2 regions of the Pantoea sp. y20 genome follow, and region 2 is predicted to be linked to the other one. Evidence: predicted binding sites of a transcription regulator. Region 2 holds the regulator's gene; the other holds the start of a gene.
The links. The regulator CRP, encoded in region 2, controls carbon source genes, mostly activating them, when cyclic AMP is high. The targets are predictions, from matches to a motif close to ATGTGANNNNNNTCACAT.

Region 1 (3,416 bases), 840 kb from region 2:
CTGCTCGGCCTGATAAAACCGGCCTTGATGATCGTACGGCTGCGCGGATTCGAGACTCTGCTTCAATACGGTGAGGAACTCATCGCTACGCGCATAGCGCTCGGCTTTATTGAGGAAGTCACCGTCGCGGCGCTGCTCGGCATCGCTGCCGCCGCTGATGATGTGCACCGCTAAGCGACCGTCGGTGAGGTGATCAAGCGAAGCCAGTTTGCGCGCCGCTAGCGTCGGCGAGACAAAGCCGGGACGATGCGCCAGCAAAAATTTCAGCGTCGAGGTGTGCGCCGCCGCGTGCGCGGTGACCAGAAAACCATCCGGCTGATCCGACCAATAGCCCACCAGAATACGATCAAAACCGGCGTCTTCATGCGCCCGCGCAAAACGCGCAATGTACTCTTTATCGAACAGCGGGCCGCTAGCCGGAATGATTTCGGAAGCGAGGCGGTGGCCTATCATGCCTAGGAATTGAATGCTCATGCGGTTCTCCTGAAGTGACGTCATGGAGAAAAACTACGGGCGCAGGCGGTGTGAACGGAAATTCAATATTGTGCAAAGGTTTTGCGTTTAACAGTGAAGCGGGTGATAGCGGGGGAAAAGCGGAAGCGACGCGGATTAGAACTGATGGAAATAATTAAGAACAGAAGGGCGAGCCGCAGCTCGCCCCGTATATCAGAAGGCCAACACCAGACCAGCGATAGCGGCTGACAGCACGCTCACCAGCGTTGAACCGTACAGCAGTTTCAGGCCGAAGCGTGAAACCACGTTACCTTGCTCTTCGTGCAGACCTTTAATCGCGCCCGCCACAATCCCGATAGAGGAGAAGTTAGCAAAGGAGACCAGGAACACCGAGAGAATACCTTCCGAGTGTGGCGACAGCTGACCGGCGATTTTCTGCAGATCCATCATTGCCACGAATTCGTTGGAAACCAGTTTGGTGGCCATGATGCTGCCCACCTGCAGCGCTTCGTGTGAAGGAACACCCATCACCCATGCAAATGGATAGAACACATAACCCAGCACGCCCTGGAAGCTGATGCCGAAAATCAGGTCGAACAGCGCGTTCAGACCGGTGATCAAGGCGATAAAACCAATCAGCATAGCGGCAACAATCATTGCAACTTTAAAACCGGCGAGGATGTATTCGCCCAGCATTTCGAAGAAGCTCTGGCCTTTATGCAGGTCCTGCAATTGCAGATCTTCTTCGCTATCCACGCGGTACGGGTTAATCAGCGACAGCACAATAAAGGTGCTGAACATGTTCAATACCAGCGCGGCCACCACATATTTTGGCTGCAGCATGGTCATGTAGGCGCCGACAATTGACATCGAAACCGTCGACATGGCAGTCGCTGCCATGGTGTACATACGGCGCTGTGACATTTTGCCAAGGATATCTTTGTAAGCGATGAAGTTTTCTGACTGTCCCAAAATCAGAGAGCTCACGGCGTTAAAGGATTCCAGTTTGCCCATACCGTTTACTTTGGACAGCACGGTACCAATGCCGCGAATCACCCACGGCAAGATGCGGAAATGCTGCAAAATACCGATTAACGCAGAGATGAAAATGATGGGGCAAAGCACGTTGAGGAAGAAGAAAGCGAGACCTTTTTCGCTCATATTGCCAAACACGAAGTTGGTGCCTTCGGCGGCATATTTGAGCAGATGATCAAAGAATCCTGCGAAGCCCTGCACAAAGCCGAGACCGATGGAGGAGTTCAGGAAGAACCAGGCCAGCAGAATTTCGATTACCAGAAGTTGAACGATATAACGAAGACGGATGCTTTTACGATCGTGGCTGACCAGCAAGGCCAGCACCGCTACCACCACTAGTGCTAAAAGAAAATGCAAAACATGGGACATGTCGGCTCCAAATTTGAGGAGGGTTGTATTTTGTTGCGTATTCTATGTAACGCGTTACTTAAAAACGAGATCAAAACCACATTATAAGTATTCGCTATCGCGTTTTTTCTCAGATAAGTCTGACCGCTCACAACCCTATTACAAATTCATCACAAGAAATATCCACAAAAACATTGTCTATAAAATAACCCAAGAGTAGAGTCTTTTGCGTTGCACTTGTTTTTAGCAAGAACTGACTTTACCGCAATATATAGCAATGGCTATACTTTATAGCACCATCTATTACTACAATAACTATAACCAAATTTCATCTGCCTTGAATGACCCTTAATCTGGACAGGTCAACAAGCATTAGGACAGGGTAAAACTATGCTAGAAAGCCGCACCGCCGAGCGCGCCGCTCGCGGAGCCAGAAAGATCAAACTCGCGCTGCTGGGCCCCGCCTTTATTGCGGCGATTGGCTACATCGATCCCGGCAACTTCGCGACCAACATTCAGGCCGGCGCCGCCTACGGCTACAAGCTGTTATGGGTGGTGGTGTGGGCCAACGTCATGGCGATGCTGATCCAGCTGATGTCCGCCAAGCTGGGCATTGCTACCGGCAAAAATCTTGCAGAACACATCCGCGATCGCTTCCCGCGCCCGGCGGTGTGGTTCTATTGGGTGCAGGCGGAAATCATCGCCATGGCCACCGATCTCGCTGAATTTATCGGCGCGGCGCTCGGCTTCAAGCTATTACTTGGCATTTCCCTGCTGCAGGGTGCGGTGTTAACCGGTATCGCGACCTACCTGATTCTGATGCTGCAAAGTCGCGGGCAGAAGCCGCTGGAACTGGTGATTGGCGGTCTGCTGCTGTTTGTAGCGGCGGCTTATATTGTGGAGCTGTTTTTCTCCCAGCCTAAAGTGAGTGAGCTGGTGGTTGGCATGGCGCTGCCATCGCTGCCAACATCGGATGCGGTATTCCTCGCTGCTGGTGTGTTAGGCGCCACCATTATGCCGCACGTGATTTATCTGCACTCGGCGCTGACGCAGCACGGCAATAAAGGCAGCAAGGCGCAACGTTACAGTTCAACCAAGCTGGATGTGGCTATCGCCATGACCATCGCTGGCTTTGTGAATCTGGCGATGATGGCCACCGCCGCCGCGGCGTTTCACTTTAGCGGTCACTCCAGCATCGTCGATCTCGATCAGGCATACCTAACGCTGCAACCGCTGTTGGGTGAAGCGGCAGCAATTGTGTTTGGTTTGAGTCTGGTGGCTGCCGGTCTCTCCTCAACCGTGGTTGGCACGCTGGCGGGACAAGTGGTGATGCAGGGCTTTATCCGTTTCCACATTCCGCTGTGGTTCCGCCGCACTATCACCATGTTGCCCTCTTTTATAGTAATTTGGGCGGGCTGGGATCCCACGCGCATTCTGGTAATGAGTCAGGTGCTGTTGAGTTTTGGTATCGCGCTGGCGCTGATTCCGCTGCTCTCCTTTACCGGCAACCGCGAATTGATGGGCGATGAGATGGTGAACTCGCGCCTGATGCAAAATGCCGGGCGGCTGATTGTGGTGCT
Region 2 (3,416 bases):
CCTTTATGCGCTGATAAGCCAGTTTATCGGGCGACTGTTCCGGCCCCAGCAGCAGTTGCAGCGCCTCCTGATAGGCTTCCAGCGCATCGTGCGCGTTCTTGCGCAGCAGCCCGCTTTGCCACTGCGGCCACAGCCAAATCATCCCGGCGAAGGCAATTAAACAGCCCATCAAGGTATCCATCATGCGCGGCAGCAGAAACTGCGCGCCGTTCAGCGACAGCAATTGCAGCGAATACACCGCCGTGACGGTAAAGCCAATCATCGACCAGCCATAATATTTCCGCGTGATCAGATAGCTCGCCAGCGTAATCCCCAGCATAAACAGCAGCGTGATCGATTCCGGCACCGCCAGCTGCAGCGACGCGGCGGCGATCAGCAATCCGGCGAAAGTGCCCAGCGCACGGTGCTGAATACGCACGCGCGTGGCGTTGTAACCGTTCTGGCTGACGAACATGATGGTCATCAGAATCCAGTAAGGTTTGGGGATGTTAAAGAACAGCGCCAGCGAGCTGCCAAACATCAGCATCACAGCGAAGCGGGCTGCGGTGCGTAACGCGGTGGATTTGAATGACAGATAACTGCGCAGCGCCGGCAACAGCGGCAAACGGCGCTGGCGATCGGCCATCAGGTCACGCGTGTAGAGCGGCTTCTGCGTACGCAATACGCGGGCGATGCGACTGAAGTGATACAGGCAGAAGTTGCCGACCGGATTATCCGGATGCTGGCGTGCAATTTTCTCCAGAGCGCCGAGCTGTTTCTCCATGTGAAAACGATCCGGCAGCTGATGGTAGAGAATCGCATCCGCCAGCACGCGCAGCCGCGCCGAAATAATTTTGGCGTTCCAGCGAATCACCGCTTCGGCGTGGCTCTCCTCAACCAGCTTCTGCACCTCTTCGGGCTGATGCAAACTCACGGAGATGTGTTCCTGTAAATCCAGCGCAACCTGAAAAGCGCGCGTCAGGCGTTTGTGGCTGTTATCGCGGCTCGCCGACAGCATATGCATTTGCTGATAGCAGGTGGTGATGAGATCGACCGCCTTTTGCTGGCGCGCCAGCAGCGGCGGCAGCGCTTTCTCCGGATCGGTCAGCTGCGTCAGTAAGGTGTATTTGGCATCGCAGTAATCCGCCAGCTCGCGGAACAGCAGGCTGAGCGATTCGCGCATCGGCTGCTCTTTCCACAGCCAGAACCAGAACCAGTTGAACAAGCCGTACCACAGCGTGCCGCCAATGTAGAGCAGCGGCGGCACCCACATCGGCATGCGTCCCACTAAGCTGAGCGTAAAGATGGCGGCGATGAGTGTGGCGGGCAGCAGGCGCGCGTGCAGCGGGCCGATTTCGCCGGTTACGCCAATCAGCAGCGGCAGCGCCAGCAAAATCAGTGGCAGCGGAATCTGGTAAGCGGTGAGGATTTGCATCAGGAAACTGCCGGTGGCAAACAGCGAACCACCCACAATCAGGCGTTTGAAGAAGCGTTTGTGCGGCGTATCCAGTCCCGCCATGTTGCAGCAGGCCGGCACTAACGAGAACAGCAGACCTTTTTGCAGATCGCCAAACAGCCAACCGAGAGCCACAGGCAGGCACAGCACCAGCGTTTGCCGCAGCGCATAGTTAACTTCGGGATGATAGATGATTCGGCGCCACATCAGCTCATCGCAAATAGAAACGGCGCGATGTTGCCATCACGCCGTGGGTGAGAAGAAATTAGCGGGTGCCGTAAACGACGATGGTTTTACCGTGTGCGGAGATCAGGTTCTGATCTTCCAGCATTTTCAGGATACGACCCACGGTTTCGCGTGAGCAGCCCACGATCTGACCAATCTCCTGACGGGTGATTTTGATTTGCATCCCGTCTGGGTGAGTCATCGCATCTGGCTGTTTGGCCAGATTTAGCAGCGTTTGCGCAATACGTCCGGTGACATCGAGGAAGGCAAGGTTGCCCACTTTCTCAGATGTCACTTGCAGACGACGCGCCATTTGCGACGAAAGTCGCATTAAAATATCCGGGTTTACCTGAATCAGCTGACGGAATTTTTTGTATGAAATTTCAGCCACTTCGCAGGCAGACTTCGCACGCACCCAAGCACTGCGTTCCTGGCCTTCTTCGAAAAGACCGAGTTCGCCGATGAAATCCCCCTGATTGAGGTAGGAGAGAATCATCTCTTTGCCTTCTTCATCTTTAATCAGTACCGCTACGGAACCTTTTACGATGTAGTACAGCGTTTCCGCTTTCTCACCCTGATGGATGAGCGTGCTTTTGGATGGATATTTGTGAATATGGCAATGGGACAGGAACCATTCGAGTGTAGGGTCTGTTTGCGGTTTGCCGAGAACCATTCGCTATTATCCTCTGTTGTAATCGTGCCCAAAACACAGGGGGCATTTTTTCCCTGTCAGGCGGTTTAATCGTCGAGCGTTTCCAGTAAAGGAAAAATTATTCCGGGTGGACTCTTAAGCTACGCTTTTGATTCTTCCGGCCTTCGTCTGTGATGACGAAAATATTTTCAGCACTGTTTGTAGCACAGCTTTTGCGAGCTGTCTTGTGTTGTCTCGCTTCAGCAGAAGGGGGATTACTCTGGATTGCTGTTTGTCAGGTGAAAGCGTACTCTGGCGGCAAAACCGCCGCTTCAGGAGAAAGAATCATGCAGGCACGAGTGAAATGGGTGGAAGGTCTTACCTTTCTCGGAGAATCCTCATCCGGCCATCAGGTATTGATGGATGGTAATTCCGGTGATAAAGCGCCAAGTCCAATGGAGATGGTGCTGATGGCCGCGGGCGGCTGTAGCGCTATTGATGTGGTGTCGATCCTGCAAAAAGGGCGCAGCGATGTGGCCGATTGCGAAGTGAAGCTCACATCGGAACGCCGTGAAGAAGCGCCACGCATTTTTACCCACATCAACCTGCATTTTATCGTTAGCGGTAAAGCATTGAGCGACAAGGCCGTTTCGCGTGCGGTTGATCTGTCAGCGGAAAAATATTGCTCGGTAGCGATCATGCTGGGTAAAGGCGTGGAAATTACCCACAGCTATGAAGTGATCGAGTTATAACTCGGATTGTAGCGGCGCAATTTATTGCGCAATAAATTGCGCCGCTACGGAATGACTCCGCTTATTCAATCCGCTTCCCTTCAATCAGTCGCTGTACCAGCGGCAGCATAATCAGCTCCATCGCCAATCCCATTTTGCCACCCGGCACCACCAGCGTATTGATGTGCGAAATAAACGATCCCTGAATCATCGCCAGCAGATAGGGGAACGCGATGCCTTCCAGACCACGGAAATGAATCACCACGAAGCTTTCGTCGAGCGACGGAATTTCGCGTGCGGCAAACGGGTTTGAGGTATCAACGGTCGGCACGCGCTGGAAGTTAATGTGGGTGCGCGAGAACTGTGGCGTGATGAAGTTAATGTAATCCTCCAT

Region 1: ACYAC5_RS13810 (NupC/NupG family nucleoside CNT transporter) is a predicted target of CRP. The motif match lies at 1,922-1,939, and genes of this name have one in related genera.

The regions. Positions count from the first base shown of each region.
Region 1 covers NZ_CM142816.1:2,961,940-2,965,355, reverse strand. Annotated here, with positions in the region: gene ACYAC5_RS13815 (LLM class flavin-dependent oxidoreductase) at 1-474, opposite strand, end outside; gene ACYAC5_RS13810 (NupC/NupG family nucleoside CNT transporter) at 667-1,857, opposite strand; gene ACYAC5_RS13805 (Nramp family divalent metal transporter) at 2,227-3,416, shown strand, end outside.
Region 2 covers NZ_CM142816.1:3,803,300-3,806,715, reverse strand. Annotated here, with positions in the region: gene ACYAC5_RS17725 (YccS/YhfK family putative transporter) at 1-1,642, opposite strand, end outside; gene crp (cAMP-activated global transcriptional regulator CRP) at 1,701-2,333, opposite strand; gene ACYAC5_RS17715 (OsmC family protein) at 2,639-3,043, shown strand; gene ACYAC5_RS17710 (phosphoribulokinase) at 3,105-3,416, opposite strand, start outside.